DNA from 4 places in the Actinoallomurus sp. NPDC050550 genome. Region 4 is predicted to be linked to each of the others. Evidence: riboswitches for the same ligand, from Rfam matches in the RefSeq annotation. Region 4 holds a riboswitch; each other region holds the start of a gene.

Region 1 (7,481 bases), on a different contig from region 4:
TGCCCACCGCGGTTCCGCGGGCTGCCCGACGGCGTCGCGCCCCTCTACTACCCCGTACGCGTCCCGCAGCGCGACCGGACCATCGCCGAGCTGCAGAAGCGCGGCGTCCGTTCCATCGAGATCTGGCCGGTGCCGCACCCGCTCCTGGACCGCCACCGGTTCGCCGAGCTGGAGCCGCTGCGCCACGAGATGCTCGCGCTCCCGGTCCACCAGGGCCTGTCGACCTGGCACATGGAACAGGTCGCGCACGCCGCCCGCGAGGCCATCGCCGCCGCCCACCGGTAGGCCGGGAGTATCAGCACGTTGACTGGACGCGCAGTCGTCGCCGCCCACCGGTAGGCCGACGGCTCCTCACTGGATGCACAGCGCGTTGCGGTTGCCGTTCCGGTCGATGCAGGGGGATAGCCCCGGATGCTGAGCTCGGCGCGCGCGTTGGCGCTGCCCAGGAAGGCGATGAAGTTCTTCAGTAGCGAGGAGGACTCCGGGGCGCCCGCCGTGTAGAGGTACAGACGCTCCTGGGCGGGAGAGGGAGCCAGCCGGGCCCGATGCCCGAACTGACACTTCTCCAGCTTCTCCACTGGATCGCTCACCCTAGTTGCCGCTACGTGACGAGACGCGTACTGAGCGTATCGATCGTGGCCGACGCTCTGCTCGATGATTCGAAAATCCGAGCGAGATCAGTCGGTCAGGCCGCTGATAGCGGCCGTCAAGGCTCGGGGGACGTCGCCGATGAGGAGGTGGCGGCCGTCGCGGACGATCTGCCGACCGGAGACCATCACGTGGGGACATCTTCCGGGAGAGGCAGCGAAGGCGACCACGTTCACCTGCTCGTGCACTCCCGCCCCGAAAGTCCAGCCGTCCAAACCGGTCACCTCCCTCAAAGGCGTCTCCGCCCGACTGCTCCGCAAGGAATACAGCACCCACGTCCGCCGCTACCCGTGGGACGGCCACTTCTGGCCCGGCTCCTACTTCGCAGGCAGCTGTGGAGGAGCACCCCTCACCGCCATCCGCCAATACATCGAAAACCAGCAGCGACCCACCTGAGGCGATCACGTGCGGGGAAAGCACGCTCGCGCCCTAGCCCCGGTTCCTTCAGGGCCGAGTCGTTGACATCTTGCGGATGAGCTTAGGCCCCAGCACCAGCAGGTGCTGGGGCCGTACATCAATTCCTGCTATCTCTGACCTAACCCTTGCGGATGAGGACGATCGGGGTCTGCTCGTCCTCGTTGCCGGCCGGGTTGTCGGACAGGACGTTCTCGACCCACTTGCGGTCGACGCCCTTGGACGCCCCGACGACCCACGCGCCGGTGAGGTGGTTGGCGTCGACGACGCAGACGTGGCAGCCGAGCGCCGCGGACAGGTCCTCGGACAGCTTGTCCGGGCGGCCCGGGCCGAACAGCAGGTGGTGGTCGTGCGGCGGAAGCGCCGCCGCCACGTCGTCGATCATCGCCGCGCCGGGGCCCGCGACACGGTAGAACCAGCCGCGCTTGCCCACCAGCTTGCCGGCCGCGCCCGCGGCGGCGCCCAGGATGACCTTCGTCCGGCCCGCCTCGAGGATCGCGCCCTGCATGCCCGCCGGGCTGTGCAGCGGGCCGATCTTGCCGACGAACTTGCTCAGCTGCTTGGCCATGCCCTCCGGCGTGATCAGCTCCAGCGGGATCATGCGGCCCTGGCCGGCCGACGCCGGGCTCTCCGACAGCGCGAGGATGTCGTCCGGCTGCAGCATGCCCTGCGTGGCCTCCTGGATGATCGGGAGGATGCCGGTGCGCAGCGTGATCATCTTGGTCTTGATCGGGACGCGGCGGGCGCCGACCGCGCGCTCGTCGACCGGCGGGATGTTCGGCGCCTTCTCCGGCGGCGTCTCGCCGAAGTGCTGGTGCAGCATCTGCCGGATCTGCTGGTTGCGCGCGTAGATCGACGCGCCGGTCTGCAGGATGTCGCGGGCGCCCGCCGGGTCGCCGGCCTCCAGCCGGAGCGAGGCGAGAAGGGTGTAGTCCGAGGCGTACACCAGGTAGTCGGGGGCGAGCGCGATCAGCTCCGTCTGGTACTTCAGCGCGCGCGGCTTGTCACCGCGGTCCACCGCCCACTTCGACAGGCGCTTGAGCGCGTGCCGCCGCAGCTGGGAGTCGTTGACCACCGACTCGAGGAGCGTCTCGGCGTCGTCGACCCACCCGCCGTCCTTGAGGACGTCGGCCAGCGTCAGGGCGTACCACGGGATCGTCGGGTACTTCTCGCGCGCCTGCCGGACGATCTGCGAGGCCCGGCCGTAGTCGCCACGCCACTTGTAGACCTCGGCCAGCGCCGCCGTCGCGAACCGCGTGTCACCGCCGGCCGCGATGGCCTGCCCGGCGATCTGCTCGGCCTTCCGGTCGTCACGCTCATTGGTGAGGACAAGCCAGGACAGCAGGGACAGACCGTCGCCGTCGAGATCCGCTCGCTTCTGCTCGAGGAGCTGCTGGGCCTCCTCCGGCTTGCGGAGCCAGATGTCATAGGCGCGGCTGTTCGTGCTCATTGTCAGAACCTCATGCGTCGTCGGCGATCTGCGGGATCGGCCCATCATCGCAGAGTTTCGTGGCGGCCGACGCGGCGGTCGCGTGGCACCGAGCTCGTCATAGTGGGGGAGAGATGGACGAAGCAGGGGGGAATACGCAGGTTGTATGACCCGGGCTTGTCGCCTGCTCGATACCCTTGGGTCTCGTGGACCTCCTCGATTCATGGCGCGATCTTCCGGCCGCGCAGCAGCCCGACTGGCCCGACTCCACGCGCGTCCGCGACGTCGCGGACCAGCTGTCCAAGCTCCCGCCGCTGGTGTTCGCGGGCGAGTGCGATCAGCTCAAGGCACACCTGGGTGCCGTGGCGCGCGGTGAGGCGTTCGTGCTGCAGGGCGGCGACTGTGCCGAGACGTTCTCCGGCGCGACCGCCGACGACGTGCGCAACAAGCTGAAGACCCTGCTGCAGATGGCCGTCGTGCTGACCTACGCCGGGAGCGTCCCGGTCGTCAAGATCGGCCGGATGGCGGGCCAGTTCGCCAAGCCGCGTTCCAAGCCGGTCGAGGTGCGCGACGGCGTCGAGCTGCCCGCCTACCGGGGCGACATGGTCAACGGGTTCGACTTCACCCCGGAGGCCCGGGTGCCGAACCCGGAGCGCCTCCTGCGCGCCTACCACGCCGCGGCCGTGACGCTGAACCTCACCCGCGCCTTCACCCAGGGCGGCTACGCCGACCTGCGCCAGGTCCACGCCTGGAACCACGACTTCGTCGCCGAGAGCCCTGCCGGCCAGCGGTACGAACGGCTGGCCGGGGAGATCGACCGGGCACTGGCGTTCATGCACGCCTGCGGAGCGGACCCGGAGGAGTTCCACCGGGTCGAGGTCTACTCCAGCCACGAAGCGCTCCTGCTGGACTACGAACGCGCCCTGACCCGCATCGACTCGCGGTCCGGGCTGCCGTACGACGTCTCCGCGCACTTCCTGTGGATCGGCGAGCGCACCCGGCAGCTCGACGGCGCGCACGTGGACTTCATGCGCCACATCCGCAACCCCATCGGCGTGAAGCTCGGGCCGACCACGACCGCCGAGGACGCCCTCGCGCTCATCGACCTGCTCGACCCCGACCGGGAGCCCGGGCGGCTCACGTTCGTCACCCGCATGGGCGCCGAACGGATCCGCGACCACCTCCCCGCCCTGGTGGAGAAGGTCACCGCGAGCGGTGCCCAGGTCGCCTGGATCTGCGACCCGATGCACGGCAACACCTTCGAGGCGGAGAGCGGGTACAAGACCCGCCGGTTCGACGACGTGATGGACGAGGTCGCCGGCTTCTTCGAGGTGCACCGGGCGCTCGGCACCCACCCGGGCGGCGTGCACATCGAGTTCACCGGCGACGACGTCACCGAGTGCGTCGGCGGCGGCCACGACATCGTCGAGGACGACCTCCACCAGCGGTACGAGACCGCCTGCGACCCCCGGCTCAACCGCGGCCAGGCGCTCGACCTCGCGTTCATGGTCGCCGAGATGTACCGCATCGGGAAGTAGCGCGACTGATCCGCCCGGATCGTACGGCCGCCGAGACCCTCCGCATCGCGAGGTAGCGGAAGCGATCCGTCCGGGGCCGTACGGTCACCAGCGACCCTCCGTATCGCGAGGTAGTGGGAGCGATCGGTCCAGGGCCGTACGGTCACCAGCGACCCTCCGCATCGCGAGGTAGCGGAAGCGATCGGTCCAGGGCCGTACGGTCGCACGGGTCCACCGCATCGGGAAGTGACCGCCTGAGACGCGAGCGCCCCGCCCCGAGGGGCGGCGGCCGTCATACGACGCGGACGGCGCCGGCGAACGGGCGGGTCGACAGGTCCGCGACGCGGACGCGGTCGCCGGTGTGCGGCGCGTGGATGAACTTCCCGTCGCCGATGTACATCCCCATGTGGTGGATGTCGGAGTAGAAGAACACCAGGTCGCCGGGCTCGAGCTGGTCCCGGGAGACGTGGACGCCGGCGTTCCACTGGTCGCCGCCGTAGTGCGGCAGGTTGACGCCGACCTGCTTGTAGGCCCACATGGTCAGGCCGGAGCAGTCGAATCCCCGGCCGGGCGCCGCGCCGCCCCAGACGTACGGCACGCCGAGCTGCGACAGCGCGGCCCGTACGGCGCCGACCGCCTTGCCGGGGCCGCCGGGGATGGGGGGCACCTTCTCGCCCTTGCCGGCGCGCTCGACGGCGTCGCGCAGCAGCGGCTTGCGGACCTTCTCCAGGTCGTGCTTGATGGCCGCGCGCTGCTGGGCGAGCTGGACCCTGAGCCGGGCCGCCTGCGCGGCGCGTTCCCGGGCGTCCTGGCCGGTCCACTGGGCGTTCTGGATGGCCTGGGTCAGCTGCCGGATCTCGGTGTCGTCCTGCTGCGTGAAGTAGTGCAGGGTGGCGGCCCGGTCGAGGACGGCGCGCGGGTCGGAGGCGGCGAGGAGGGCGGGGGTGTCGTCGTTGCTGCCGCTCATGTAGCGCATCGCGACGAACCGGCCGACCTTGTGCTGGATGGCCTTGAGCGCCTGTGCGGCCCGGGCCGAGGTCTGGCCGGCGACGACGGCCGCCCGCTGGGCCTGCCCCAGGCGTACCTTGAGGCCGTTGTACTGCTCGGTGAGCTGCTCCAGCTGGTTGTTCAGCTGGTCGGCGCGCTGGCGGAGCGCGTCGATGCGGGCATCGGGCCGGGCGGTGTCCGCCAGTGCGGGCGACGCGAACCCGGCGACGACGAGGGCCAAGGCCGCGGCGGCCGTACGGCGGGCTGTGGTCTTCGAGGGGCGGCGCGGGTCCGGTGCGGAGGCCGCAGCGGCCGTGTGACGGCCTGTGGCCTTCTGAGGGTCGTGCGTGGGGGTCACGGCGGCCGTACGGCGGGCCGTGCCCTTCCCGGGATGATGGGGATCGCGACTGTCCGCAGGGTGCGATGACGCCATCCAGTGCTCCTCTCCTCAAGCCGCCTACCGGGTTAGCTGACGGGTTCGGACGGAAGAGAAGCCCTACCGCGCACCGTCGGTGACGGGCGCGGATTCACCCCGGATGCGAAGGCGCGGAGCTGCCCCGTGGCTTCGCGAGTGGGTCCCCGGTTCCCCGGCGCGTCGGCTGACGCGACGGGCGATTCGGCGGTCCGGCCGTCTCTCGGCCGGTGACGACTCGCTGGAGATTAACGGATAGTGACGGGGCGGCCAACGGGAACATGCGGAGATGGCCCGGGGGATCGGAGGATGGTCACTCTGGGTGATGCGGAGGCTGGTCCTTTGCGCCTAGACGCACGCGGTCCCCGCCCCTCCGGATCGGGAGGAAACGGGGACCGGCGTGACGTTCGGACGCGCTCGCTCAGGAGAGGACGGACTCGGACTCGGAGCTGTTCTGGGCCACCGCCGCGTGCAGGGTGTTCCAGAACGCCAGCTCGACGTCCTCCTCCAGCTCGGAGATCTTGCCCCAGAACTCCTTGTCCTCGGCCATCGCGGCGGCCTCGGCGGACAGGACGGGCATGACCATGGTGCCGGCGTCGGCGGCATCCAGGTCGGCCACGCTGACCTCGGCGGGCAGCTCGACCGGCATGCGGTGGTGCTTGCCGCGCTTGCGGACCCGGACGTTCGGCGCCGCGACGGGCACCTTGACCTTCGACTTGCCGACGGCCAGGGCCACCGTGCCGAACAGGACGACGGCGAGCAGCCCGGTGAGGGCGGCCTGCTGGTCCGGCAGGGAGGTCGGCGCGGGCGCCGGGTCGTGCGACGCGACCGTGTGCGTGTCGACCTGGGCCGGGGTGTCCTGGCCGATCTCCTTGACCGCGGGCGTGGGCGCGGCGTGCTTGGGAGCGTACTTCTGGTCGGTCTGGACCGTCTGCGCGGGGGCGGCCTTCACCTTCACCTTGGAGGGGTAGCCGAACCCGACGACCTGGCTGATGTCCCGGGTGGCGCGCAGCAGCGCGTTGTTGTGGTTGGCCTCGATCGTGTGCAGCGTGTGGCCGTCGACGCGCTCGACGATGCCGACGTGCTCGATGTCGCCGATGCTCTTGCCACCCGACCAGGAGAAGAAGACGATCGCGCCGGGCTCGGCCTTGTGGCCCCAGGCGTGGTGCTTCTTGAACCACTCGGCGTGGTCGGGAGTGGAGGCGAACTGCCCGGTCCAGTCCTCGACGCCGGCCTTGTTGGCCGCCCACGCGAGGAACATGTCACACCAAGGAGCGTCGGTGTAGGAGGAGTCCTTGTCGACATGCTTGCCGTACCAGTCGCCGAACTTCGTGTAACCGTCGGCTTTCTCGTGGTAGCCGAGCTGGCTCTTGGCGACCTCTAGCAGTTTCTGACCTATCGAATCCATATCTCCCCTTAGGCCGCCTACCGGGTTAGCTGACGGGTTCGGACCAGAGAGGAGCCCTACCGTGCGTGACGGATTCACCCCGAGGGACAGATGGGTCCCCGGCTCCCGCGCCGCTGGCTGCGTCGACGGGATTAGGCGGTCGGCCTGCAACCCCCTGGTTGGAGGTTGGTCACAGCCCGATCTCGGCGAAATCTAGCCGAACTCTCGCAACTACGGCAACGCGTTCGGAAACGAAAGTCTGGCATCACTTGCTCACCGAGCGTAGCTGCGTGTGCCGCCCGCCGACCGGGTAACGCCTGAAAAGGTGCTCTCACGTGCGGCGCAGCCATTCGAGGGCGCCGTGCGACGGCGTCGAGAAAAGCCGAGTGCCGTGCTCGCCACCCGGAAAAAGTGACGAACACGGCACTCAGGCCGACGCTTCCTCAGTGGAAGTCGGGGTGCAGGATGTCGATCCCGCGGGTGTTGTCCGCGACGTAGACGTATCCGTCGTGCCAGTACGGCGCCCACGACATTGCGTCCGCGGGCCGGAAGTAGGCCACCTGCTTCGGATGCGCCGGGTCCCGCACGTCGAGGAAGCGGGTGCCCTGCGAGTAGAAGGACTGGACGAGGACGTCGTGGTGCACGGAGAAGTAGTGGGCCGAGCAGTCGTCGGTGTCCGTCCGGCTG
Region 2 (7,481 bases), on a different contig from region 4:
GTCCAGACCCGGCGCAGGTCGCCGCCGGAGGAGACGTCGACGCGCTGCAGGCCGTTCTCACAGGGCAGGAACGCCGAGGACCCGGACCGGGCCATCCCGCCGAAGGAGACGCAGCCGGGCAGGGAGGCGTGCTGGCCGCCGATTCCCCCGAGGTCGCGCGCGTCGAGCAGGTAGATGTCGCCCGTCTTGCCGGCGATGAGCACCCGCTCTCCCGGGAGCAGGAGGGGGCCCGTCGAGCCGAGATCCTGGTCCTCGCTGTTCTCCTCGCCCCAGCTCTTCGGCGCGAAGTACGACAAGCGGCGGGACAGGTCGGGTGACAGCCGCAGCACCGAGTCGCTGCCGTCGTAGGGCCCGCCGACGCTCGCGCCGTTCCCCACGGCGACGTAGACGTCGCCGGACGCGCCGATGGCCGGGCCGGACGGCGCCCAGGTGCCGCCCATCCGGCTGGTCGGAACGGCGTACGAGGCGACCGGTCCGTGGCCGTCGGTCTGGTACGCGGCGACGTAGCCGACGTAGTTCCCGCAGTCGCCGTCGAGCCCGCCGAACGGCACGTACACCCGGCCGCCGGCGACCGCGAGGGCGCCGCGCTGCTGTTCCGCCTTACTTTCGCGGCCGGCCGCGACGTCGAGGCCGCGGGTGAACCGCACGCGGCCGTCGGCGGTGTTCAGCGCCACCAGGGTGTGGCGCCCGCCGGTCGTCTCGGCCGCGACGAACACCGTGCGCGTCGCGGCGTCGTACGCCGGCGTCCCCGTGATGCCGAGCGGGTCGATGTTCCCGCAGGGCAGCGCCGACTGCGGCACGGGCGTGCCCAGGTGCCGCTTCCAGACCTGCCGCCCCGTCGCCAGGTCGAGCGCGTAGACGGTGTCGTTCTCCGTGCCGACGTACGCCGTGCCGCCGACGACGACCGGCTGCCCGTACACCGCTCCGTCGAGCCGCGCCGTCCAGGCGTCCGCGAGCGTACGCGGGGCGGGGAATCCGGCGGCGTACCCGGCACGGTCGTTCGACCCGTGGTACGTCGGCCAGGACACCGCCGTACGCGCCGGCGCCGACGCGCTCGTGGCGGCGCCGCTCGGCGCGGGTGAACGGGGGTCCGCTCTCGACCCGTCGCCGGAGCCGCATGCCGTGGCGGCGGTGAGGACGATGAGTGCGACGCCGTACGCGACCCTGCCCATGGCCCCATTCTCACCACAGCCGGCCGTCCCGCGCAGGGTGCTCGGCAATCGCACCGCGGATACCGCGCATCCCGAGCGCGATCGCGGCGCCCGCCGCGGCCCCGGCGGCCACGTCGCCGGGATGGCGCGCCGGTGTAGATCCGCGAGTACGCGACCACCGCCGCCGGGAACGCGACCGGAACACCCACGCGCCATGGCGCCGCGCCCCCGTAGGGAGCTATCGGAGGTAGTCCGGGTAGCCGTACCCGACGACCTCGGAGACGGGGCGGATGCGAATCTTGACGGCCTTGTCGGTGTTGCCCTCGATGGTCTCGATCGTCCCGTCGTGATCGTCCTTGACCACGAGACCGACGTGTTCGATGCCGCCGACGGTTTTGTCGCCCGAGAAGGAGAAGAAGACGACGGCGCCGGGCCTCGGGACGGCGCCCCACCGGCCCCGCTGCTGGAACCACTGGGCGTGGGTGTGCGTGAACGCGTCGACTCCGATGCCCGGCGCGCCGGCCCGCGCGCCGACCCAGGAGACGAACATGTCGCACCAACTGGCGTCGGCGTAGTCGCTGATCTTCCCGCCGTACCGCTGGGCGCCCGTCTGGGCGGCCGAGGTGGACATGAACCACTGGTTGAACTTGGTGCCCCCGGCGGCGTCCGCCGTCGTGCCGACCTGCGAGAGCGCGACCTTCAGCACGTCGGCGGCGGAGGCCGTCTCGGGGTGACCCTTCAGCACGATCATGCGCCTGAGCACGGTGTCCAGGTCCGGGACCGGATCGTGGTCGGCCACCGTGGAGACGGGGACGCGGAAGTGCGGGGCCGCACTCACGGAGAGCTCGGTGGCCACGGCGGCACCGACGATGGTGATACCGGCGATCGCGGCCTTGAGCGCCGCGTGCTTCAGCCCGGACGGAGGGGGATGTCGAGCGGACACAGGGGTACTCCTTCGGCTTCCATGCCGCTTACCGGGTTAGCTGACGGGTTCGGGCGTGGAAGCTGCCCTACGGCACGATGTGCCGATTCACCCCGATGATGCGGTGGGTCCCCGGCTCCGCGACCTGCGGATTCAGCGGACGCTCGCTCGTGCGAGCGGTTCGTACAACAGCGTAAATCACGTCCGGCACAGCGGTGGCGGGAGCGGTGACCGCCCAGGGGGCGAGCGTCAGGGTGCCACCGCCTCGGCGAGCGCGCGGAAGATGAGCGCGGTGGAGGTGGCGCCGGGGTCCTGGTGGCCTTGGCTGCGGGGCCCGAGGTAGGACGCACGGCCCTTGCGGGCGATCATTGGGATGGTGGCGCGCATGCCCTCTTCCGCGGCGTCCGCGGCGGCGGAGGCGGACGCGCCGAGGGCGGCTCCGCCGCGCACGGCCTTCTCGAACGCCTCCACAGCCGGACCGAAGGCATCGATCATGGTCTTGTCCCCGGGGCGAGCGGCACCCAGTTTCTGAACCGCCTCCAGACCGGCCCGCAGTGCTCCGAGCAATTGTTCGGCGGTCACGCTCGGTTCGGTGAGCTGCTTGCCGATGGCGCGGAACGCCATCCCGTACAGCGGGCCCGCCGCACCGCCGACGCTCGACGACAACGCGGTACCGGTTTTAGTGAGAATTTCCCCTACCGTGCTGAATTCTTTGCCATTGAGCGTGCTTCGCACGACGGAGAAGCCGCGTTGCATGTTGACGCCATGATCGGCGTCGCCGATGGCCGCGTCCAGCCGGGTGAGATAGTCGGCATCGCGGTATATCGCCGCGGTGATCCCCTGCACCCACGCCAAGGTCGTCTCGATGTCCATTTCGCTGTCCAGGGCGGTGAGTCTGGTGACATCGTTACCGACCAGGCTAAGGGTCATGGCAACGGGATGGCCGGGTGGCCACCGAGGATAGTGGCCGCCGAAGCGGCGGCCCGCTGTGGACCATGACGTTCGTCGACCCGGTGATCAGAAGCCGGTTCATGGATGCTGAACCGAGTTCGGAGCCCCGAAGCCGACCGGCGTGTCGGCGTCTCGGACGGTGACCTCCCCGTAAGAGCATCGGAGAGCAGCGGTCCGGCATCTGTCTCGCATGCTGAGAGCGGATGAAATCCGCAGGCCGTTCGCTATTGATGAACCGAATTCAGAGTTCTAGATTGATGTTCATTACAACCAGCCGACCGTCCCCACCCCCGATGTCCGGCGGGGCGGTCGAGCCGCTGCAAAGATCGGCAGCGGATGATCTCCTGCTTCCCGCAACGACGCACAGGCGGCAGGCCGGCGGCCATTTCATCGGTGGCGATCGGGCATATGTCCTGGCCGGCCAGAGGAGATCGGACGATCTGCCGACGTGGAGAAGAAATGCGTACAGCCGTAACGGGCCGACCGGTGGGGAACCTGCCGACGGAGATGACGAGTTTCATCGGCCGCGAGCGCGAACTCGCCGAGGTGAAGCAGCTGCTGGGCGCCGGCCGTCTGGTGACGTTGACCGGCGTCGGCGGCGTGGGCAAGACCCGCTTGGCGTTGAGCGTCGCGACTGATGCCCGGCGAGCGTTCCCCGACGGGGTGTGGCTCGTCGACCTGGTCGCGTCGGAGACACCGAAGTCGCCCGTACGGATGGTCGCGGAGACTCTCGGCCTCCGGAACGTCGAGGACTCGGCCGGGTTGGCGCGGCATCTCGCCGGAAAACGGATGCTGCTGGTGCTGGACAACTGCGAGCACCTGATCGACGAGTGCGCGGTTCTGGTCGGGGATCTCCTGTGCCTGACGACCGATGTGCGGATCCTGGCGACCAGCCGGCAGCTCCTCCGCGCCAACGGGGAGCATGTCCTGGAAGTGCCGTCGCTTCCCGTGCCGGAGACCGATGAGGCGTCGGCGGACACGGTGCTGCGGTACGCGGCGGTGCGCCTGTTCAGCGAGCGGGCGTCGGCGGTCGTGCCGGAGTTCGCCGTCTCCGACGCCAATGCCGCGGCGGTGACGAGGCTCTGTCATCGGCTGGACGGCCTCCCGCTCGCGATCGAGTTCGCGGCGCTGCGGACGCGGATGCTGTCGGTGGAGCAGATCGTCGATCGGCTGGATCAGCTCTTCCGGCTCCTCCGCAGCGACTCTCCGGTCGCGAGTCCGCGCCAGAAGACGTTGCACGGGCTGATCGATTGGAGCTACGACCTGTGCTCGGCCGAGGAACGGACGCTATGGGCCCGGCTGTCGGTCTTCTCCGGCGCATGCGATCTGGAGACGGCGGAACAGATATGCGACGACGGCATCCTCACCGACGCCGTCCTGGAGGCGGTGGCCGGCCTGGTGGAGAAGTCGATCCTCGGCAGGGAGGCCGACGGCTCCCGGACGCGGTACCGGCTGCTGACGGCACTGCGCCGGTACGGGCAGGACCGGCTGGTCGAGTCGGGTGAGGAGCAGGCCGTACGGCGGCGGCACCGCGAGTGGTACCGGGACCTCGCCGAGCAGGCCGGAGCCGAGTGGTTCGGCCCTCATCAGGTCGAATGGCTCGACCGGATGACCGGCGAAGAGGCCGAGTGGGCCGCGGTGCTGGAGTCCTGCCTGAACGAGCCGGGTGAGGAGCGGACCAGCCTGGAGATGGCCGCCGCGTTGTGGAGCCATCCACTGTCATTCTCCTCTCTGGGCGAGGGCCACCGCCTGCTGCAGCGGGCCCTCGCCGCAGATCCCTCTCCCAGCGCCGCACGGGCCAGGGCGTTGTGGGCCGACGCCTGGCTGTGCCTGCGGCGCGGCGACCTCCCGGCAGCGACGCCGCTGCTGAAAGAGTGCCGCGAGCTGGCCGAGCGGCTCGACGACCAGGCGCAGCTGGCCGGCGTGGTCCAGCTGACCGGTCTGGCGGCGGTGCTGAAGGAGGACTACCCGCGCGCCTGCGCGCTCCTGAGCCGGGCGCTGGCCTACTACCGCGCCACGGGCGACCACGGCCGTTCGTGGACCACGCTGCTGCACCTGGCCACGGCCGCCGTCTTCATGGGCGACGCCCGGGCCACCGCTCTATGCCGTGAATGCGAGGAGATGTGCGAGTCGGCCGGTGCCCGATGGTCCCGCCGGGACGCGCAATGGATCAGCGGTCTGGACCTGTGGCGACGCGGTGACGCCCGGGCCGCGACCGGCGTGATCCGCCAGGCCCTGCGTACGCCGCGTGTCCCCGCGGAGCGCCTGGGCCTCGCGCACTGCGTCGAAGCGCTGAGCTGGATCGCCGCCGATCAAGATCGGCATGAATACGCGGCCGAGCTGCTGGGTGCCGCGGACGCCCTCTGGCGATCGGCCGGGGCATCGCTGCCGGGACTCGGACCGGTGGCGCGTGCGCACACCGACTGCGAGATCGGCCTCAGGCGAGCACTCGGCCAGGACGCGTTCGCCGCGGCACACGCGCGCGGCGGACGGCTCACCCCCGAGCAGGCGATCGCCCGAGCCCGGGATGAAGAGCCCACCGAGCCCGAAACGGCGGACCAGGCTCGAACGGGCGTCGCCGGCGCCCTCACCCGCCGGGAACGCGAGATCGCGGAGCTCGTCGCGCGAGGCTTCAGCAACAAGGACATCGCCAGCACCCTCGTCATCGCCCCGCGCACCGCCGAAGGCCATGTCGGACGCATCCTGAACAAGATGGGTTTCACCTCCCGAACCCAGGTCGCCGCCGTGTGGGCCGCGGAATACGGCATCGGCTGACCTCACCGGACGTCCACCGGGAGGCCAGAAGGCGATTCACCATTGACGAACGCCGTTCACCGGCGTCCAGGCCTGGCACCGTACGACAAAGGTCAGCCGGCACGCCGGGTATGGCCGCGGGTGGCTCCGAGCTCCCGAGAGAGATTGCGCCCCGTCTCTCGCACCGCGACCGCGATCTCCTCCCGCCGGGACTCGGACAGCAGCCGTTCGACCGGCCCGACCACGCCGATGGCGCCCGCGACATCGCCGGAGCGGACGTACACCGGTGCCGCGACACCGGCGTCGCCCAGGGCGGACTCCTGATCCTCGATCGTGTACCCGACGCTCCGCGCGACCGCCAACTGCTCGGCGAGAGCCTCAGGGTCGCTCACACTAGCGCCGGTCAGCACGCCCAGCTCACCGCCCAGGAGCTCCGTCTCCGTGGCCTCGGGCCCGAACGCCACGATCGCCTTGCCCAGCGCGCACGTGTTCCAGGGGATCGTGGCCCCGACCTCCAGGATCTGGACCGCTCCCTCGGGCCGGAAGACGTGGTGGACCACCAGCACATGATCACCGGTCAGCACCCCGACCCAGATCGCCTCGTTCACCCGCGTCGCCAGCGCGTCGGCCCAGATCATGGACCGGGTGCGCAGCTCGTGACCGTCGAGATAGGCGTTGCCCAGTCGAACCAGCCCGGGCCCCAGGGCGTACTTGCTGGACTCGGGGTCCTGCACGACCAGCCCTTCGGTCTCCAGCGTGCGGAGCAGCGCATGGGCGGTCGGCTTGGCGACCCCGATCCGCTCCGCGAGCTCCGTCACGCCCAGCCTCGGGCCGGTCGCCGCGAGCTCGCGCAGGATCTGAGCCGCGCGTTGCACTGACTGGATCATGACCGGTCCGTGCTTTCGTCATCGGCGAACCAGGTTCCGCGAACCAGATTATCGTTCCGCCGCCCTCGATGGCGGCCTCTCCTTGCGTCGTATGCGGAACGGCAGGCCGGCGGCTCTGGGTGGCACCTCGGTGAGCTGATCGGCGCGAGGTGTAGGGTCCGTGTACTACACGCTGTAGTTGTTGGTGAGGTCATGCGTCCCCCTGGGTGGTTCCGCCTGATGCGCGCCGGGGTCTTCGCCGCGGTGTGCGTCGTGCTGTCCTTGGCCGGGCACGACCTGATGGCCTCGCGTCCGGCGCCGGCCTGGGCCGGCTGGGCGGCACTGGCGGCGCTGACCGCGGTCGGTTACTGCCTGGCCGACCGGCGGCGGCCGGCCTGGTGGATCCTGCTCGCGGTCGAGGTCGCGCAGGCCTGCCTGCACCTGTGGTTCACCTGGTGCGCCTCACCGGATTCCGGTACGGCTCCGGGCCGGCCGGCCATGACGATGCACGGCGGTGTTCATCATGTGGCGAACACCGTGACGATGAGCCAGGGCGGCGGCACGTCCGGCCTGGGCATGACGGGCGCGCACGCGCTCGCCGGAGTGCTGGTGGCGCTCTGGCTGTACGCCGGCGAACGAGCGCTGTGGCGCGCACTGGACCTGGTCGCGGAGGCATTGCTCGATCCCGCGCTGCGGGTGTTCGCCCTGCTGGTGCTCGCCGACGTCGTGGTGGACCGGCGTCCGCGCGGTACGGCGGACCGGCGGGGTGAGGACGAGGCACGGCCGGTCGTGGCCGCCCTGCGCCATGTCCTCGTACGGCGTGGCCCTCCTCGGGGC
Region 3 (7,481 bases), on a different contig from region 4:
GAAACGAGGCGAGGGCCAATGGGCCCTGGGCTATCGCGAACCGCTCAACAAGAACGAAGAGAACAAGAAGAACGACGACGGACTGAACGTCCGTCGTCGCATCATCGACATCTACGCCAAGGCCGGCTTCGACTCGATCGACCCCGCGGATCTGCGGGGCCGGTTCCGCTGGTTCGGCCTGTACACGCAGCGCCGGCCCGGCATCGACGGCGGCAAGACGGCGGTCCTCGAGCCCGAAGAGCTCGACGACCGCTACTTCATGCTGCGCGTCCGGATCGACGGCGGCCAGCTGAACCTCGACCAGCTGCGCACGATCGCCGACGTCTCCTCGAAGTACGCCCGCGGCACGGCGGACATCACCGACCGGCAGAACATCCAGCTGCACTGGATCGAGATCGAGAGCGTCCCGGCCATCTGGGAGGCCCTGGAGTCGGTCGGGCTGGACACCACCGAGGCCTGCGGCGACACGCCCCGGGTCATCCTCGGCTGCCCGCTCGCCGGGATCGACGCCGACGAGGTCATCGACGCGACGCCGCAGATCCGCGAGATCAACGACCGGTACATCGGCAGCCCCGACTTCTCCAACCTGCCGCGGAAGTTCAAGTCGGCCCTGTCCGGCTGCACGGCGCAGTGCACGGTCCACGAGATCAACGACATCGCGTTCGTCGGCGTGGTGAACGACAAGGGCGAGGTCGGCTACGACGTCTGGGCGGGCGGCGGCCTGTCCACCAACCCGATGTTCGCCAAGCGGCTGGGAGCGTTCATCCGGCCGGAGCAGGCCCACGAGGTCTGGGCGGGCATCGCCGGCATCTTCCGCGACTACGGCTACCGCCGGCTCCGGCACCGCGCGCGGCTGAAGTTCCTGATGAACGACTGGGGCCCGGAGCGGTTCCGTGAGGTCCTGGAGAAGGAGTACCTCGGGTACGCGCTGGCGGACGGACCGGCGCCCGGAGGGCCCCGGGACGACCGCCGCGACCACGTCGGCATCCACCGGCAGCGCGACGGCCGCTACTACGTCGGCTTCGCGCCGAAGGTCGGCCGCGTCGACGGCGACCTGCTGCACGTCATCGCGGACCTGGCCGAGGAGTACGGCTCCGGCCGGGTGCGCACGACCACCGAGCAGAAGATGGTCATCCTGGACGTCCCGGAGGACCGGACCGAGGCGCTGGCCGCCGAGCTGGAGGCGCACGACCTGCGGGTCCACCCGTCGACGTTCCGCCGTCAGACGATGGCCTGCACCGGCATCGAGTTCTGCAAGCTCGCCATCGTCGAGACCAAGCAGCGCGGCATGGACCTGATCGAGGAGCTGGAGCAGCGCCTGCCGGACTTCGACGAGCCGCTGACGATCAACATCAACGGCTGCCCGAACTCCTGCGCGCGCATCCAGACCGCCGACATCGGCCTGAAGGGCCAGCTGGTCACCGACGCGAACGGCGCCCAGGTCGAGGGCTACCAGGTGCACCTGGGCGGCTCGATCGGCGGGGAGTTCGGCAAGAAGATCCGTGGACTGAAGACCACCGCGGAGGAGTTGCCCGACTACGTGGAGAGGGTGCTGCGCAGGTTCCAGGAGGGTAGGCACGACGGCGAGTCCTTCGCCGCGTGGGTGCAGCGTGCGGAGGAAGGTGACCTGAAGTGACCGAGCGAGCCGTCCCCTTCTACTGCCCCTACTGCGGAGACGAGGACCTGGAGCCGTACGAGAGCGACGGCGGCTGGCACTGCCGGGCCTGCACCCGGGCGTTCCGGCTGCGGTTCGTCGGCCTCGGTGCGCTCAGCACCACGGGTGCTCCCAGACGGGAGGGTTCGGAATGACGCTCCTGTACGAGCGCGCTCCTGCGGCGCTCGACCTGACCGACATCGTCGAATCGGCCGCCGACGCGCTGGAGGAGGCCTCCGCCGAAGAGATCATCCGCTGGGCGATCGCGACCTTCGGTGACCGGATCTGCGTCACGTCGTCCATGAAGGACGCGGTGCTGGTCGACATCGCCTCGAAGGTCCGCCCCGGCATCGACGTGCTGTTCGTCGACACCGGCTACCACTTCGCCGAGACGATCGGCACGCGGGACGCCGTCGAGGCCGTCTACCCGGTCAACGTGGTCAACGTCACCCCCTCCCGGACCGTCGCCGAGCAGGAGCGCGACCTCGGGCCCCGGCTGTACGGCCGGAACCCGGATCTGTGCTGCCACCTGCGCAAGGTCGAGCCGCTGAACCGCGCGCTCGAGCCGTACCTCGCGTGGATCACGGGCATCCGGCGCGAGGAGACCTCACACCGGCGCGGCTCGCGCGTGGTCGAGTGGAACGCCGCGCGCGGGAAGGTCAAGGTCAACCCCCTCGCCCGCTGGACCCAGGCCCAGCTCCACGACTACATCGAGGAGCACGGCATCCTGGTGAACCCGCTGCAGTACGACGGGTACCCGTCGATCGGTTGCGAGCCCTGCACCAAGCAGGTCGCGCCGGGCGAGGACCCACGCAGCGGACGCTGGGCCGGCACCGGAAAGACCGAATGCGGCATCAACCTCTGAGCACTCCGGCGATCCCCCTGGTCGCGGTCGCCCACGGGAGCCGGGATCCGCGTGCGGCGGCGACGATCGAGGAACTTCTCGATCTTGTTCGTCGTTCATCGGGGGTGCGGGTCGTGACCTCGTATCTCGACCACGCTCCCCCGGCCCCGGGGCAGGCGCTCGGTGGTCTCGTCGGCGAGGGGGCCGACGAGGCCGTCGTGCTCCCTCTGCTGCTCACCGCGGCGTATCACAGCAAGACCGATATCCCGGGGGCGCTTCGCGACGTCCGAAGCGCCCACCCCCGGCTGACTTTGCACTACGGGACGACGCTGGGCCCGCATCCGCTGATGACGAAGGCCCTGGAGCGGCGGCTCGCCGAGGTCGGCGTCCGCCCCGACCCGGACACCGCTCTGGTGCTCGCCGCCGCCGGTTCCAGCGATCCGGCGGCGAACGCGACGATCGGCCGGATGGCGCGAGCCTGGCGCGGCTGGCACTCCGTCGTCCCCGCGTACGCCTCCGCGGCCCGTCCCACCCCTGCCGAGGCCGTACGCATGCTGTACGACGCGGGCGCGCCGCGAGTCGCGATGGCGTCCTACTTCCTGGCCCCGGGCTACTTCGCGGACAAGGTCCGTGAGGAGTCCCTGGAGGCCGGGGCGGTGGCGGTCTCGCCCGTGCTGGGCGCCGCGCCGGAGGTGGCGGAGATCACGTCGCAGCGCTATCGCGAGATCCTGACGCGCGGCGAGCGCGTCGCGGCGGCCGGCTGACGCCTTCCCTGTGCTCCGGCGCGTCGCGGCGGCCGGCTGACGCCTTCCCTGTGCTCCGGCGCGTCGTGGCGGCCGGCTGACGCCTTCCCTGTGCTCCGGCGCGTCGTGGCGGCGGGCTGACGTCTTCTCGGTGCTCCGGCGCGTACGGCGAGCCTCCTGCCGAGGCTGTGGTCACCCATCGTGACGGGGTGCGGAATACTCTTCGCCGCCCGGCTGTTGCGACACCTGGACGATTCAGCACCTTTGCGGTCATTCATGATTGCTTAGACCGGAAACCAAAAGTGGATCATAAGGCGCGCCAGATCGATCTTTATGACGATCTTTGTGGTGTCGATCACGTGAGTAATATCCGACGGCCATGTTTGGCACGTCGGTATTTGTCTGATATGTTCCTCTAAGTCCGGCGACGCTCCCCATGCGCCGCCCGAACATCCGCCGGCACGGCCGGCCCACCAGCGCAGATGGCGCGGCGCGAAGACGCGTGCGAGGGCCTCCGTACAGAGCCGAGACGGTTCATATCCCAAAATCGCGCCACTCCCGCGAAGTACCCGTTGATCCATTTTCAGCGGGAGCGGCAACGTCGAGTCCGTGAAGATCACGGAGCCGGGGACCCATCAGAAGTCCCGGGGTGAATCGGCACATCCCCTGTGCCGTAGGGCGACTTCCACGTCCGAACCCGTCAGCTAACCCGGTAGGCGTACTGGAAGTAAGGAGCAGAACCTTGTCCGCGAGTCCGCCCTGATCTGAATACCGGCCGTCACCGCTACCCCTAGCCGATGACGGCAGACGTATCTCTTTGTTCGAGCCGCCCGCATGAGCGGGCGACCCGCTGAATCCGCACCTAGCGGAGCCGGGGACCCACCAGAAGTCCCGGGGTGAATCGGCACATCCCCTGTGCCGTAGGGCAGCTTCCACGCCCGAACCCGTCAGCTAACCCGGTAAGCGGCATGGAAGCCGAAGGAGTACCCCCCTGTGTCCCCTCGACACGCCAAACCCCGCTTTACCCTTGATCGTAAGACCGTCGCCGGCGTCATCGCCGGCACCGCCGCCGCCGGCGCGGCCGCGTTCACCGTGGCCTCCGCAGGACCGGCGCTGTCCGCACAGATCCCCGGTGCGTCCCGCCTCGCGGCCCACCATGTCGCCCAGATACCTAATCCCAGTATGGGTAAGGCGATCGCGGCCGGTTCCCTGGGCGACGCCCCGCACGTCAAGGTGCGCGCCCTCGCCGAGCCGAAGGCGCAGGTGCAGAAGAAGCTGCCCTCGGCCACGGACGTCCTGAAGCTCGCCGTCTCCCAGGTCGGCACGACCGAGAACGCAGCCGGCGGCACCAAGTTCAACCAGTGGTTCATGTCCTCGCCGTACGCCAAGGCAGGCGTCGCGCGCGACGGCGGGTCCATCAGCGACTACGCCAACGCCAACTGGTGCGACATGTTCGTCTCCTGGGCCGGCGCCGAAGCCGGCGTCAAGGGGATCGGTGGCGACGCGTTCACCCCGACCCACGCCAAGTGGTTCCAGCAGCAGGGCCGCTGGGGCAACGTTCCCAAGCCCGGGGCCGTCGTCTTCTTCTCCTGGAACGGCAGCGGTGTCGACGCCATCGACCACGTCGGCCTGGTCATCAAGGACAACCACGACGGCACCATCCAGACCGTCGAGGGCAACACGGACAACGCCGTGAAGGTCCGGACCCGGAACACCTCCGCTGTCGTGGGTTACGGCTACCCGGAGTACGCCCAGTAATCGCCCGTGCCGGCGCGTGCCGCGTCGCCGCCGAGCAACGCGGCACGCGCCGGTCTTCCCTTCCCGGGCGGTCCCACGAATCCCCCTGTCATCGCCCCGGGATGCCCCCATCCCTCATGCCCCCGTTCCCCATGCCCCCGAAAGGAATTCCATGATCAGGTTCTCGACGAAGGCCATTGCCACCGCGGCCGCCGGCGTCACCCTGGCCGGCGCCGGCGTGACCACCGCCCTCGCCTACGGAACCGCCTCGGAGTCGGCATCCTCGGCGCAGAGCGCCCCCGCGCCGTCCGCCGCGCAGGCGCCCAAGCAGGCGCCGCAGACCGAGCAGCGCGTCGCCACGGAGAACAAGGACCGGCTGTTCGTGAGCCTCAAGAAGGACGCCAAGAAGGAAAAGGCCGCCCTGCCCGGCGGCGTCTCGACCGCGACGTCCTTCTGGGACCCGTCGACGGCCTCCGGCAAGCCGATGTCGTTCCACACGCTCGCCAGCCCGTACTGGCCGCTCGGCACCAAGGTGAAGGTCACCTACAACGGTAAGAGCGAGATCGGCATCGTGGAGGACTTCGGCCCGGCCGAGTGGGCCGTCGCGCAGCACAACCCGCCGGCGCTCATCGACCTGTCGGAGAAGATGATGCAGCAGCTCACCGGCACCGCGTCGAACTCGATCACGATCAAGTTCCAGGTGCTGGAACTGGGCAACGGCGGCGTGTACCGCCACTCGGGCACCGGCTACGCCACGGCCACCGGCAAGGCGTAACCCACCCCCTCGACACCGGCACGGCGTCACCCGCTCCCCCCCTCGCCTGCCGGTCCCGGACGGCGTGGGATCCCCTCACCTGAGGTGATCCCGCGCCGTTCCGTCGTTCCCGACGGCCCTGCCCTACCGACGGCTCCGTCTTTCCCGACGGCCACCCTTGCAGGGAAGGAATGAACTGAGGTTCAATTCTTGCGTGCCTTACCGCCGTACGCCCCGTGTCGAGGCCCGGCTCAGCGCCTCTCGGGACCGCATCCGCGCCGCCGCGCTGGCGGTCGTCGCCGAGCGCGGCTACGCCGGCTGCTCGATCGCGGCCGTCGCCCGGCGAGCGGGGGTCGCGACCGGCAGCGTCTACCGCCACTTCCCGGCAAAGGCCGACCTGGTCGCGGAGGTCTTCCGGGTGGCCTCCCAGCGCGAGGTCGACGCGTTCGCGCGCGCCGCGTCGCTGGAGGGCTCGGCGGCGGAGGGCATCGCGGCGGTGATCGAGACGTTCGCGGGCCGGGCCCTGCGGGCCCCGCGGATGGCGTACGCGCTCCTCGCCGAGCCGGCGGATCCCGCCGTCGACGCCGAGCGCCTGGTCTTCCGCCGGGCGTACGCCGCCGTCCTCGCCGGGCTCATCGGCCGCGGCATCGCCGCCGGCGAGCTCCCCGAGCAGAACGTCGAGGTCAGCGCCGCGGCGCTCGTCGGGGCCATCGGCGAGGCTCTCGTCGGCCCCCTCGCGGTCGGCGCCGGCCGCTCCGCCGAGCCGCCTGCGGTCGGCGACGCGGACGCACGGACGCATGCCGCCCGCCGCGCGGACGCGCAGACGCATGCCGACGGCCGCACCGACGCGCAGGCGCGTGCCGACGGCCTCGCCAAGGCGCAGGCACGTGCGGTCGGCGACGCGGACGCGCAGGCCGGCTTGATGGCTCATCTCATCACCTTCGCCCAGCGCAGCATCGGAGCGGTCGATGACGACACATGAGGTCTTCAACCAGGTCCCCCCGCTCGTCGGCCATGATGTGGCCGACGACCCCGCCCTCCTGGACGGGCTCTTCCGCGAAGGCGGCGGCTGGGCGGCCGAGGCCGTCCACGAGCTCGGCCGACTGGGAGGCACGGAGCAGGCGCGCGAGTGGGGCCGGCTCGCCAACGAGCACCCGCCGGTGCTGCGTACCCACGACCGGTACGGCCATCGCGTCGACGAGGTCGAGTTCCACCCCGCCTGGCACGAGCTCATGCGCGTCGCGGTGGGCCACGGCCTGCACGCCCGGGCGTGGACCGAACGATCCGGGGCGCACGTCGCCCGCGCCGCGAAGTTCTACGTCTGGCGAGTGGACGCGGGGCACGGCTGCCCCATCTCGATGACCTACGCCGCCGTACCGGCGCTGCGCCACGCGCCCGAGCTGGCCCGGCAGTACGAACCGCTGCTGACGTCCGGCACGTACGACTTCGGCCTGCGGCCGCCGCTGGAGAAGCAGGGCATCCTCGCCGGCATGTCGATGACGGAGAAGCAGGGCGGCTCCGATGTGAGGGCCAACACGACGCGTGCCGTGCCCCGGCCCGACGGCACGTACCTGCTGACCGGCCACAAGTGGTTCACCAGCGCGCCGATGTGCGACGTGTTCCTCGTCCTCGCGCAGGCGCCGGAGGGCCTCACCTGCTTCCTGCTGCCCCGGGTGCTGCCCGACGGCACGCGCAACGGTCTTCGCCTGCAACGGCTCAAGGACAAACTGGGCAACCGGTCGAACGCAT
Region 4 (7,481 bases):
CCAGCAGGATGGGCAGGCAACGGCGGGCGCCCCGAAAGGTCGGCAGCCAGAACAGCGCAGCCGCCAGCGCGTCGACGACCGTGAGGAACAGATGGTGGCGGTAGCGCAGATGCGCCCGTTCATGCGCCAAGACAGCCTGAAGCTGCGTGTCGTCCAGCCGATCGAGAGCACCGCTGCTGACGACGATCGGGCGCTTGCGCGAGGGTACGCAGTAGGCGACCGGTACCGGGTGATCGAGGACGCAGACGTCTTCGATGTCCCCGGAAAGCCGGACGACGAACTGCAGCGCCTCCTGATGGCGACGGCGATGGGCCACCGTGCGTCGATACCTGGCGACGGCCACGCATGTGCCCGCGACCGCGCTGACGAGGAGCGCCAGGTTGAAGGCGTACGAGGCCGGTCCGCCGGATCCGTCGTGATGGTGCCAGCAGTCGGCCGCCCATTCCGCGGCCCGGTGCACCAGGCCATGACGGCCGGTCGAAACCAACACGACCACCCCGAGCAGGCCGGCGATGGTGCCCGCCAGGGCTCCCAACCACGCCAGCGCGCCCACCCGGGGAATCCGCTGGCACCAGGCGCTCCGGGCCAGCAACGGCCCGGCACCGATGCCGAGGGCGACGGTGATCGCGCCGAGCTCGACGAGCGGGCTCACCGTGATTCCGTAGGAGCCGAACGCTGCGCGAGCTCGACCAGCAGCCGGTGTGCGTCCCGGGGGTCGATGGTCTCGGCGAATCGGGCCAGGACCGGGCCGCGGTCGGTGGTCTCGGCCAGTGCCTCGGCCATCACCTGCGCGACGTGATCCTCACGGCTGCGCGTCGGGGCGTACCGCCACGCGTTGCGGTCCGCCGTCCGGGAGAGGAAGCCCTTCTGGACGAGCCGGTCGGCGACGGTCTGCACCGTCGTGTACGCCGAGCGCTTGGCCGATCCGGCGTTGACCTTCTCCATCAGCTCACGGATGAGCAGAGGGTTCTGGGCGTCCCACAGTGCCTCCATGATCGCTCGTTCGAGCGGCCCTGCGATCGCCACCTGTCCGTCTCCCTCCGCGGCCCGCACCATTGTGACCTATCGATCACTCGGGCTTCCTCCACATTAGGACGCCTCCGCCTCACTCGGCGAGAGCGCTGCGCAGCACTCGGTGCTCCCGAACCAACCGGCTGCGCGTGCCCCGAGCTCTATGTACCGGCTCTCTCGGGCCGGTACATGGAGACCCGAGCGTTGCTATCCGGTGACGCCGGCCGGCTCCTGCTGCCTTTCCCTGTTGCGTGGGTCGCTGAACTCGGTCATCCCGGGGACGAGGAGTGCCAGCAGGGCACTGCAGATCACTAGTAGTCCGGAGCCTGTGAGTACGGTCTGCGCTCCCACCGCGTGGACCATGATCGGGATGAGGGCGAAACCCACTGGGCTCAATCCGTAGGAGACGAGAAAGTCCAGCGAGGAGATCCGGGCCTGCAGACAGGCCGGTACTTCACGTTGGATCGCGGTGAACCACGGAATGTTGAAGACCTCGATCCCTATCCCGCCGATGGCGCAGGCGGCCACGATGATCCAGCTGTGTGACGCGTAGGCGAGAGAGATCGGGACGAGCCCGTAGCCGCCGAGCATGATCATGGCTGGGATGCCGACGCGTCGTGGTCTCCATCGGCTCATCAAGACGGCGCCCGCGATCGCGCCGGCGGCGTAGGCGCCGAGGGCAAGGCCGATGAGCGTCGTGGAGTCGAACCGTTGCCGGCTGACGACGGGCAGCATCACGTACTTGGCCGCTTCACCGAGGGCGAGCCAGCAGGCGAGTGCGGTGAGACCGGCGAGAAACCACCGGTGACGGCGCGCTTCGGCCAGCCCTTGGCGGAACTCGGTCAGCGCGTTGGCGCCGGCCTTCTCCGTGGGCGCGGCGTGGTGTCTCGGGATGGTGGTGGCGAGTAGTGCGGACACCATCCACAGGGCGGCCGAGGCCGTCAGGCTCAGGCTCTGGCCGGCGGCGGTGTACAGGGCTACCGCTGCGGTCGGTCCGCCCACCAGGCAGATCCGCAGGCTGAGTGTGGTGATCGCGTTGGCTTCCTGGAGCCGGTCCTTGGCGAGCAACTCTGCGACGAGCGGTTGGTAGGCGCTGCGGAAGACCCCCTCGCCCGCGCCAGCACAGCAGATCGCGGCGCAGATGACGAGGAGGGGCAGGCCGGCGACGAGCCCGACGACCGCGGTAGCGCCGCCACGCACCGCGCTCGAGATGGCCAGGACGACCGCGCGTGGGTAGCGATCGGCGATGATGCCGCCGGGCAGGGAACCGACGACGAATCCGAGTGTCCGCGCGCCCAGCACCAGTCCGAGCGCGGTCAGGCCCTGAGGTCGGTCGAGGACGGCGAGTGTCAACGCCGTGGGCATCATCCCGGTCGCGGCTGCGGACGCCGAGTAGCTCAGCCAGAGGCGGCGGAATGCTCTTTCGCGGAGCAGCGTCAGCATCGATCCCACCTCCTGTCCGAAGGCACCAGCGCCGGGCTGGGCGAACCGAGCTCGGCCGCCAGGCCGGGCAGGTGGTTCGCGCACTCCTCGGCCGGCCTCGTCGAGTACGGCATCAGCTCCTGGGCACGTTTGCGCAGGGCCTCCGGGTCGGCGGTGGTGGTGAGTCCGTGGGCGCTCAGCCAGTCGTCGTTGAAGGCGGTGGCGAGATACCGTTCACCGCGGTCGGAGGCCAGGAAGGCCACCTGTTCGCCGGGATGACCACGGGTCGCCTTCGCGAGGGCGACGGTGAGCGCCGCACCGGTGGAGACGCCGGCGAGCAGGCCTTCGGAACGCACCAGGGTGCGGCACGCCTGGTAGGCGTCCTCGTCGGTGATCTTGTACACCTCGTCCACCAGCGATAGGTCCGACAGATTGCTCGGTGTCCAGCTCAGCCCCACGCCGGGTGTGAGGTAGGGGCGTGGTTCGCCACCGAACACGGTCGACCCCTCGACATCAACGCCGATCACCTCCACGACCCGAGAGCGTTCTTTCACCGCGCGGGCGATACCGCCGAGTTGACCTCCGGTGGAAACGGTGCACACGACCGCCGCCAGGTGGTCGGCCTGGTCGAGCAGTTCCTGAGCGGTGGTCTGGTAATGCGCCTCGCTGTTGAGCGGGTTGAAGCACTGATCGGGGCGGAATGAGCCCGGGATCTGGTGTTGCAGCCTGTTGGCGAGCGCGATCCGTGTCTTGTGGTACGAACCGGAGTCATCGGGTTCGTCGACGAGGATGATTTCCGCCCCGTACGCCTCCAGCAGGCCGCGATTGGTAGGAGTGAGTTTAGGGTCGACGATGGCGATCACTCGATAGCCGTGTGAGGCGCCGATCATCGCGAGTGCGATGGAGAAATTTCCTGATGAGGACTCGATGATCGTGCCGCCGGTGGCGAGCAGTCCCGTCCGCTCGGCTTGTTCGATGATGTACCAGGCCGGCCGATCCTTCAGGCTGCCCGCCGGATTCGCGCTTTCCAGTTTGACGATGAGTTGGGCCTCATTATGGGTCGTCAGATTGCGAAGACGTACAACGGGAGTGGATCCGATGACGTCCAGGAGTTCTGGGACACACGTGTGCCTTGTCTGCATGGGTGATGCTCCTGACCAGTGTGCGGCGTGACCGTTGGCCTTCCGCGCCGGTACGGCGTCCGGCGCACGCCACTGATCAGGATCGAAAAACGCACAGCACGGCCAGGGCGGTCGCCCTCGTCAGGCGTGCCTCCAGGTGACTTGCGGGTGATGGTGTCGGTGGTGACCGCTCCCGTCCGCTCTCCTCAGCGCTCACCCACCCGATCATCGGCAGGATGTGGGAGATGGCTGGAGCGAACTGGGACAAAATAGTCGCTATTGTCCGGCTGTCCAGGGTCGAGCCCATTGGGAGTTCGTCGTGGCATCTATCCCCGCCGTTGCCGCAGTCGGCGTGCTCGAACTCGGCGGCAATCGAATGAAGGGAATAAGTGACGGCAGAACCAAGGTGAGAGTCGCCGTGAAAATGCCCTACAGGGACACATGCGCACCCGTACGCCATGAACGCGAATAGTGACAGGAAGCCCCGCGCCAGCATGGCGGTGCGGTCCCGACCTAATACGGTGATTCTGGCGAACTCCACCACGTTGACAACCCTAGGTGGGAGATTGCTATGCCCGCCTAAGGTGAAGGTGGAGACTCATTAATGGTTTGGTGGATCGGAGGGTGATTCTGCTCAGCTCAGATCCAAGTACCAGCTCATGTGCTCGCCGAACGTGCGCAGAACGACTTCGTGTTCGCCGATGAAAGACGGACGGCAGGGTAGTGGGCCGATGACGGTCAGATGCCAGCGTTCCGCCTCGGCTCGATGTCCCGGGATGAAGCGGTACCTTCCCAGATCGGGATGCCGCCAGCACCCGACGACGGCTTCGACCCGCCAGACGAGGCCATCCTCACCTTCGATCCGCGTCGGGTATCCGCCGCCCTCCGTATGTTCGAAGGTCACCGTTACGCGCCGCACGGCACCCCGGTTCCGGCGAGTGGTCGTTCGCGTCCAGAGGTGGGCCGTACGGCGGACCGGTGCGGGTGCCGTGTCGGGCTGATGGTCTGAATGGCCGAACCGGCTGTCCGCTGAACGGGGCGTCGCGGTGGAAGTGGCATTTCGCTACAGAGGTGATCGATGGTATCTCCTACAAGGGTTAGTGAGCATAGCCGGGTGAAGCAACCCGACTCGCGGCCCTGCGGTGTCGTGATGGCGTCATCGGCGGGCCCGAGTCGGCCCCATGGCGGGCGTGTCCTCCACCGTGTATCAGGATCATCGGGTGGGTGCCACCTGGGAAATCGATCATCGTCGCGGTATGTGTCCAACCTGGGCGTGACCGGTGAGATGGGACGCTTCCGTCCGTGGTGCGTCTCAGGGGGACTTGCCGCGTTCGCGGCATTGCTACTACATTGCGTCGGAGTTGGGCTGCGATCTACCTTCTACCCGGAAGGTACGGCCTGACCCGCCTAATCCCGCACTGCTGCCGCGGCGCGGGAGCCGGGGACCCATGCGTTCTCTGGGGTGAATCCGCGTGTGCGGTAGGGCTTCTCCTGGCCCGAACCCGTCAGCTAACCCGGTCGGCGGCGTAGGGAGAGAGATGGATCCGGTAGGGCAGAAGCTGCTGCAGATCGCCAAGAGCCAGCTGGGGTACGCGGAGAAGAGCGGCGGTTACACCAAGTACGGAGACTGGTACGGCACGCACGTCGACAAGGGGTCCTTTTACAGGACGGCTCCCTGGTGTGACATGTTCTTGGCCTGGGCCGCCGACAAGGCCGGTGTCGAGGACTGGGCGGGGCAGTTCGCCTCCACCCCTGAGCACGCGCTGTGGTTCCAGAAGCATCACGCGTGGGGGCACAAGCCCGAACCGGGGGCGATCGTCTTCTTTTCCTTCTCCGGGAACAAGAGCATCGGCGGCATCGAGCACGTCGGCATCGTCGAGAAGGTCGACGGCCACACGCTGCACACGATCGAGGCCAACCACAACGATCAGCTGCTGCGCGTCACCCGCGACATCGGCCAGGTCGTCGGGTTCGGCTACCCGGCGAAGGTGAAGGTCAAGGGCAGGCCAATCCCGGGCACCGAGCAGAGGGTAGAGAAGACCGAGCAGAAGTACGTGCCCAGGCACTCGGCTCCACCGCCGTCCGTCACGTCCCTCGTCACCGATTCAGACCCGGCGACGAACATCGCCCGCACCTCCCAGTCCACCCCCGACCAGCCGTCCCCGCTCATCGAGCAAGGGGCCGCGCTGACCGGGCTCTTGGCCGTTGTGGTGTTCGGCACGGTTGCGCTGGCCATCGCCAAGTCCAAGGTGCCGGTGCCGTCGTCCGGCGTGCAGCTTCGTAAGCGGGGGCGGCACCACCGCACTCCGGTGGAACTGCCGGCCGATGTCACGGTGGCTCACCTTGACGAGGCCGATGCGAGCACCGCCCTTATGCCCGCGCTGACGGCGGCGGCAGCGGCACATGCCGAGGACCGGGAGTTCTGGGGGAGGATCGCTGAGCTCGAAGAGGACGCCGAGCTCGACTTCTGGGACTCGTTGCACTCGGTCGTGGCCGATACGCGACCGATGGCGGCCTCGTCGAGGTCGGGGACGTCACGCGGCCGTTGAATGCCTCCAGCCATCTTCACCGTAGGGCATTCCTCCGGGCGGCCACCGGATGACGACCTCCTCAGCCGATGGAATTCGAGCGGTGCGAGCCCTCGACGGCCTGGTCTCCGTGCGGACTCTTGAGGACTACCGTCGTGTTGGGCGTCTCGTCCGTCGAGAGCTCGAAGACGCCGAGCGGTGGCGACGCGAACTTCTCAGCCGGTCTGTCGGCACATCGGACCGTGTCCACGTCGCTGCGAGACGGTTGCTCTGCGTCTGGAACGCCTACGTGCTGCAAACGATCGGCGAGCACCTGCTCGACGCGGTGCGGCCGTACGACGACGGCGAGGTCCAAGGGGAGGCGGCGACTCGGATCCTCGCATCGTTCGGGCAGGTCGAGCGCTGGCTGTTCCAGGCGCGTCGAATAGCGCTCGATCCGACGTATCGGATCGAGAACCATGTTGATCTGCCTGCGGAACCACCGCCATGGCATGAGGGCGGGACCACCGCTCCGCTCCTGACGGCCACCGTGATGGCCACGCGGGCGATCCACGCGCGGGGTATGGTCGCCCTGGCCGACGACGACGCACACGCATCGCACGGCCGATCTGAAGATCTCCTAGAGTTCCGGCGGATGCTCGCGCGCGCCATGGACGCGATCGCGTATGCGGAGCGATCGTCCTCCGGCGGCGATGGGATGACCTTGCTGACGCCGCCGGACATCCACCTGCGTTACGCGGTCCGGACGCTGTACGTCTTCGGTCAGCTCCTCGCGATGCCGCAGCTCCTCGACCGCCGGGACACGACGAGGGCGGTCTCACTGGTCGCCCATGTGCCGGCGGAGGTCGACCCCTGGTGTCTGACGGATCCCCACCAGCGCGACGACCTGCGGGCGCTTCCGCCGGCACGCGTCATGCTCGAGAGGATGTGGGCGACCGACACCTGCCCGATGGCGACGGCCCGTATCCAGGCCCAGATCGATGCCGCGTTGCGGACGGGGGCGATCGCCTTCGCCGTCGACCGGACCGGGGAACGCCTGGGCAGTTTCCACCGCTGTCCGTGGCCTGCCGTCTATGAGGTGCGGCATCGGGTGACCATCGGCGGTATCCGTCTGTGGCCGTTGCAGCACTTCACCTACGACGTCACGGGTCCCGGCGAAACGCCGCTGTTCGCACGCCGCATCGTCGTGTCGGTCTTCACGTCGGCGGATGCGCGGATCGGCTGATCAGCCGACGAGCGAAGTCGATGACTGCGAAGGCGGGGTTGCGCCGTCTTAACTCCTACAAGTCGTAGTGAATGCTGAGGAGGACAGGAATGCCGGGTCGGCCGACCGCATGGGTTCGACTGCTGGCAGCCCGTCGTGGCGAGGTGTCCGCAGATCCCTTGGAGGACCGCAGGC

Evidence for each region. Region 4 has a riboswitch for cyclic di-AMP ahead of AB0I04_RS06375 (CHAP domain-containing protein). Riboswitches for the same ligand answer to the same signal wherever they lie in the genome.
Region 1: another riboswitch for cyclic di-AMP. It lies ahead of AB0I04_RS00650 (NlpC/P60 family protein); the one in region 4 lies ahead of AB0I04_RS06375 (CHAP domain-containing protein).
Region 2: another riboswitch for cyclic di-AMP. It lies ahead of AB0I04_RS38090 (CHAP domain-containing protein); the one in region 4 lies ahead of AB0I04_RS06375 (CHAP domain-containing protein).
Region 3: another riboswitch for cyclic di-AMP. It lies ahead of AB0I04_RS36580 (CHAP domain-containing protein); the one in region 4 lies ahead of AB0I04_RS06375 (CHAP domain-containing protein).

The regions. Positions count from the first base shown of each region.
Region 1 covers NZ_JBFAJC010000001.1:128,322-135,802, forward strand. Annotated here, with positions in the region: gene AB0I04_RS00630 (DegT/DnrJ/EryC1/StrS family aminotransferase) at 1-285, shown strand, start outside; partial or broken gene tnpA (IS200/IS605 family transposase) at 807-1,044, shown strand; gene AB0I04_RS00640 (hypothetical protein) at 1,184-2,512, opposite strand; gene AB0I04_RS00645 (class II 3-deoxy-7-phosphoheptulonate synthase) at 2,689-4,029, shown strand; gene AB0I04_RS00650 (NlpC/P60 family protein) at 4,301-5,428, opposite strand; cyclic di-AMP (ydaO/yuaA leader) riboswitch at 5,433-5,598, opposite strand; gene AB0I04_RS00655 (CHAP domain-containing protein) at 5,829-6,815, opposite strand; cyclic di-AMP (ydaO/yuaA leader) riboswitch at 6,814-6,963, opposite strand; gene AB0I04_RS00660 (hypothetical protein) at 7,238-7,481, opposite strand, start outside.
Region 2 covers NZ_JBFAJC010000039.1:13,027-20,507, forward strand. Annotated here, with positions in the region: gene AB0I04_RS38085 (PQQ-binding-like beta-propeller repeat protein) at 1-1,172, opposite strand, end outside; gene AB0I04_RS38090 (CHAP domain-containing protein) at 1,390-2,094, opposite strand; cyclic di-AMP (ydaO/yuaA leader) riboswitch at 2,106-2,242, opposite strand; gene dhaL (dihydroxyacetone kinase subunit DhaL) at 2,323-3,003, opposite strand; gene AB0I04_RS38100 (LuxR C-terminal-related transcriptional regulator) at 3,532-5,799, shown strand; gene AB0I04_RS38105 (IclR family transcriptional regulator) at 5,892-6,665, opposite strand; gene AB0I04_RS38110 (hypothetical protein) at 6,858-7,481, shown strand, end outside.
Region 3 covers NZ_JBFAJC010000035.1:102,940-110,420, forward strand. Annotated here, with positions in the region: gene AB0I04_RS36560 (nitrite/sulfite reductase) at 1-1,636, shown strand, start outside; gene AB0I04_RS36565 (Insertion element protein) at 1,633-1,809, shown strand; gene AB0I04_RS36570 (phosphoadenylyl-sulfate reductase) at 1,806-2,519, shown strand; gene AB0I04_RS36575 (sirohydrochlorin chelatase) at 2,501-3,262, shown strand; cyclic di-AMP (ydaO/yuaA leader) riboswitch at 3,831-3,974, shown strand; cyclic di-AMP (ydaO/yuaA leader) riboswitch at 4,080-4,221, shown strand; gene AB0I04_RS36580 (CHAP domain-containing protein) at 4,235-4,999, shown strand; gene AB0I04_RS36585 (hypothetical protein) at 5,151-5,753, shown strand; gene AB0I04_RS36590 (TetR/AcrR family transcriptional regulator) at 5,947-6,714, shown strand; gene AB0I04_RS36595 (acyl-CoA dehydrogenase family protein) at 6,701-7,481, shown strand, end outside.
Region 4 covers NZ_JBFAJC010000003.1:416,279-423,759, forward strand. Annotated here, with positions in the region: gene AB0I04_RS06350 (M56 family metallopeptidase) at 1-553, opposite strand, end outside; gene AB0I04_RS06355 (BlaI/MecI/CopY family transcriptional regulator) at 649-1,026, opposite strand; gene AB0I04_RS06360 (MFS transporter) at 1,219-2,454, opposite strand; gene AB0I04_RS06365 (cysteine synthase family protein) at 2,448-3,575, opposite strand; gene AB0I04_RS06370 (hypothetical protein) at 4,189-4,473, opposite strand; cyclic di-AMP (ydaO/yuaA leader) riboswitch at 4,949-5,093, shown strand; gene AB0I04_RS06375 (CHAP domain-containing protein) at 5,093-6,103, shown strand; gene AB0I04_RS06380 (hypothetical protein) at 6,372-7,307, shown strand; gene AB0I04_RS06385 (hypothetical protein) at 7,466-7,481, shown strand, end outside.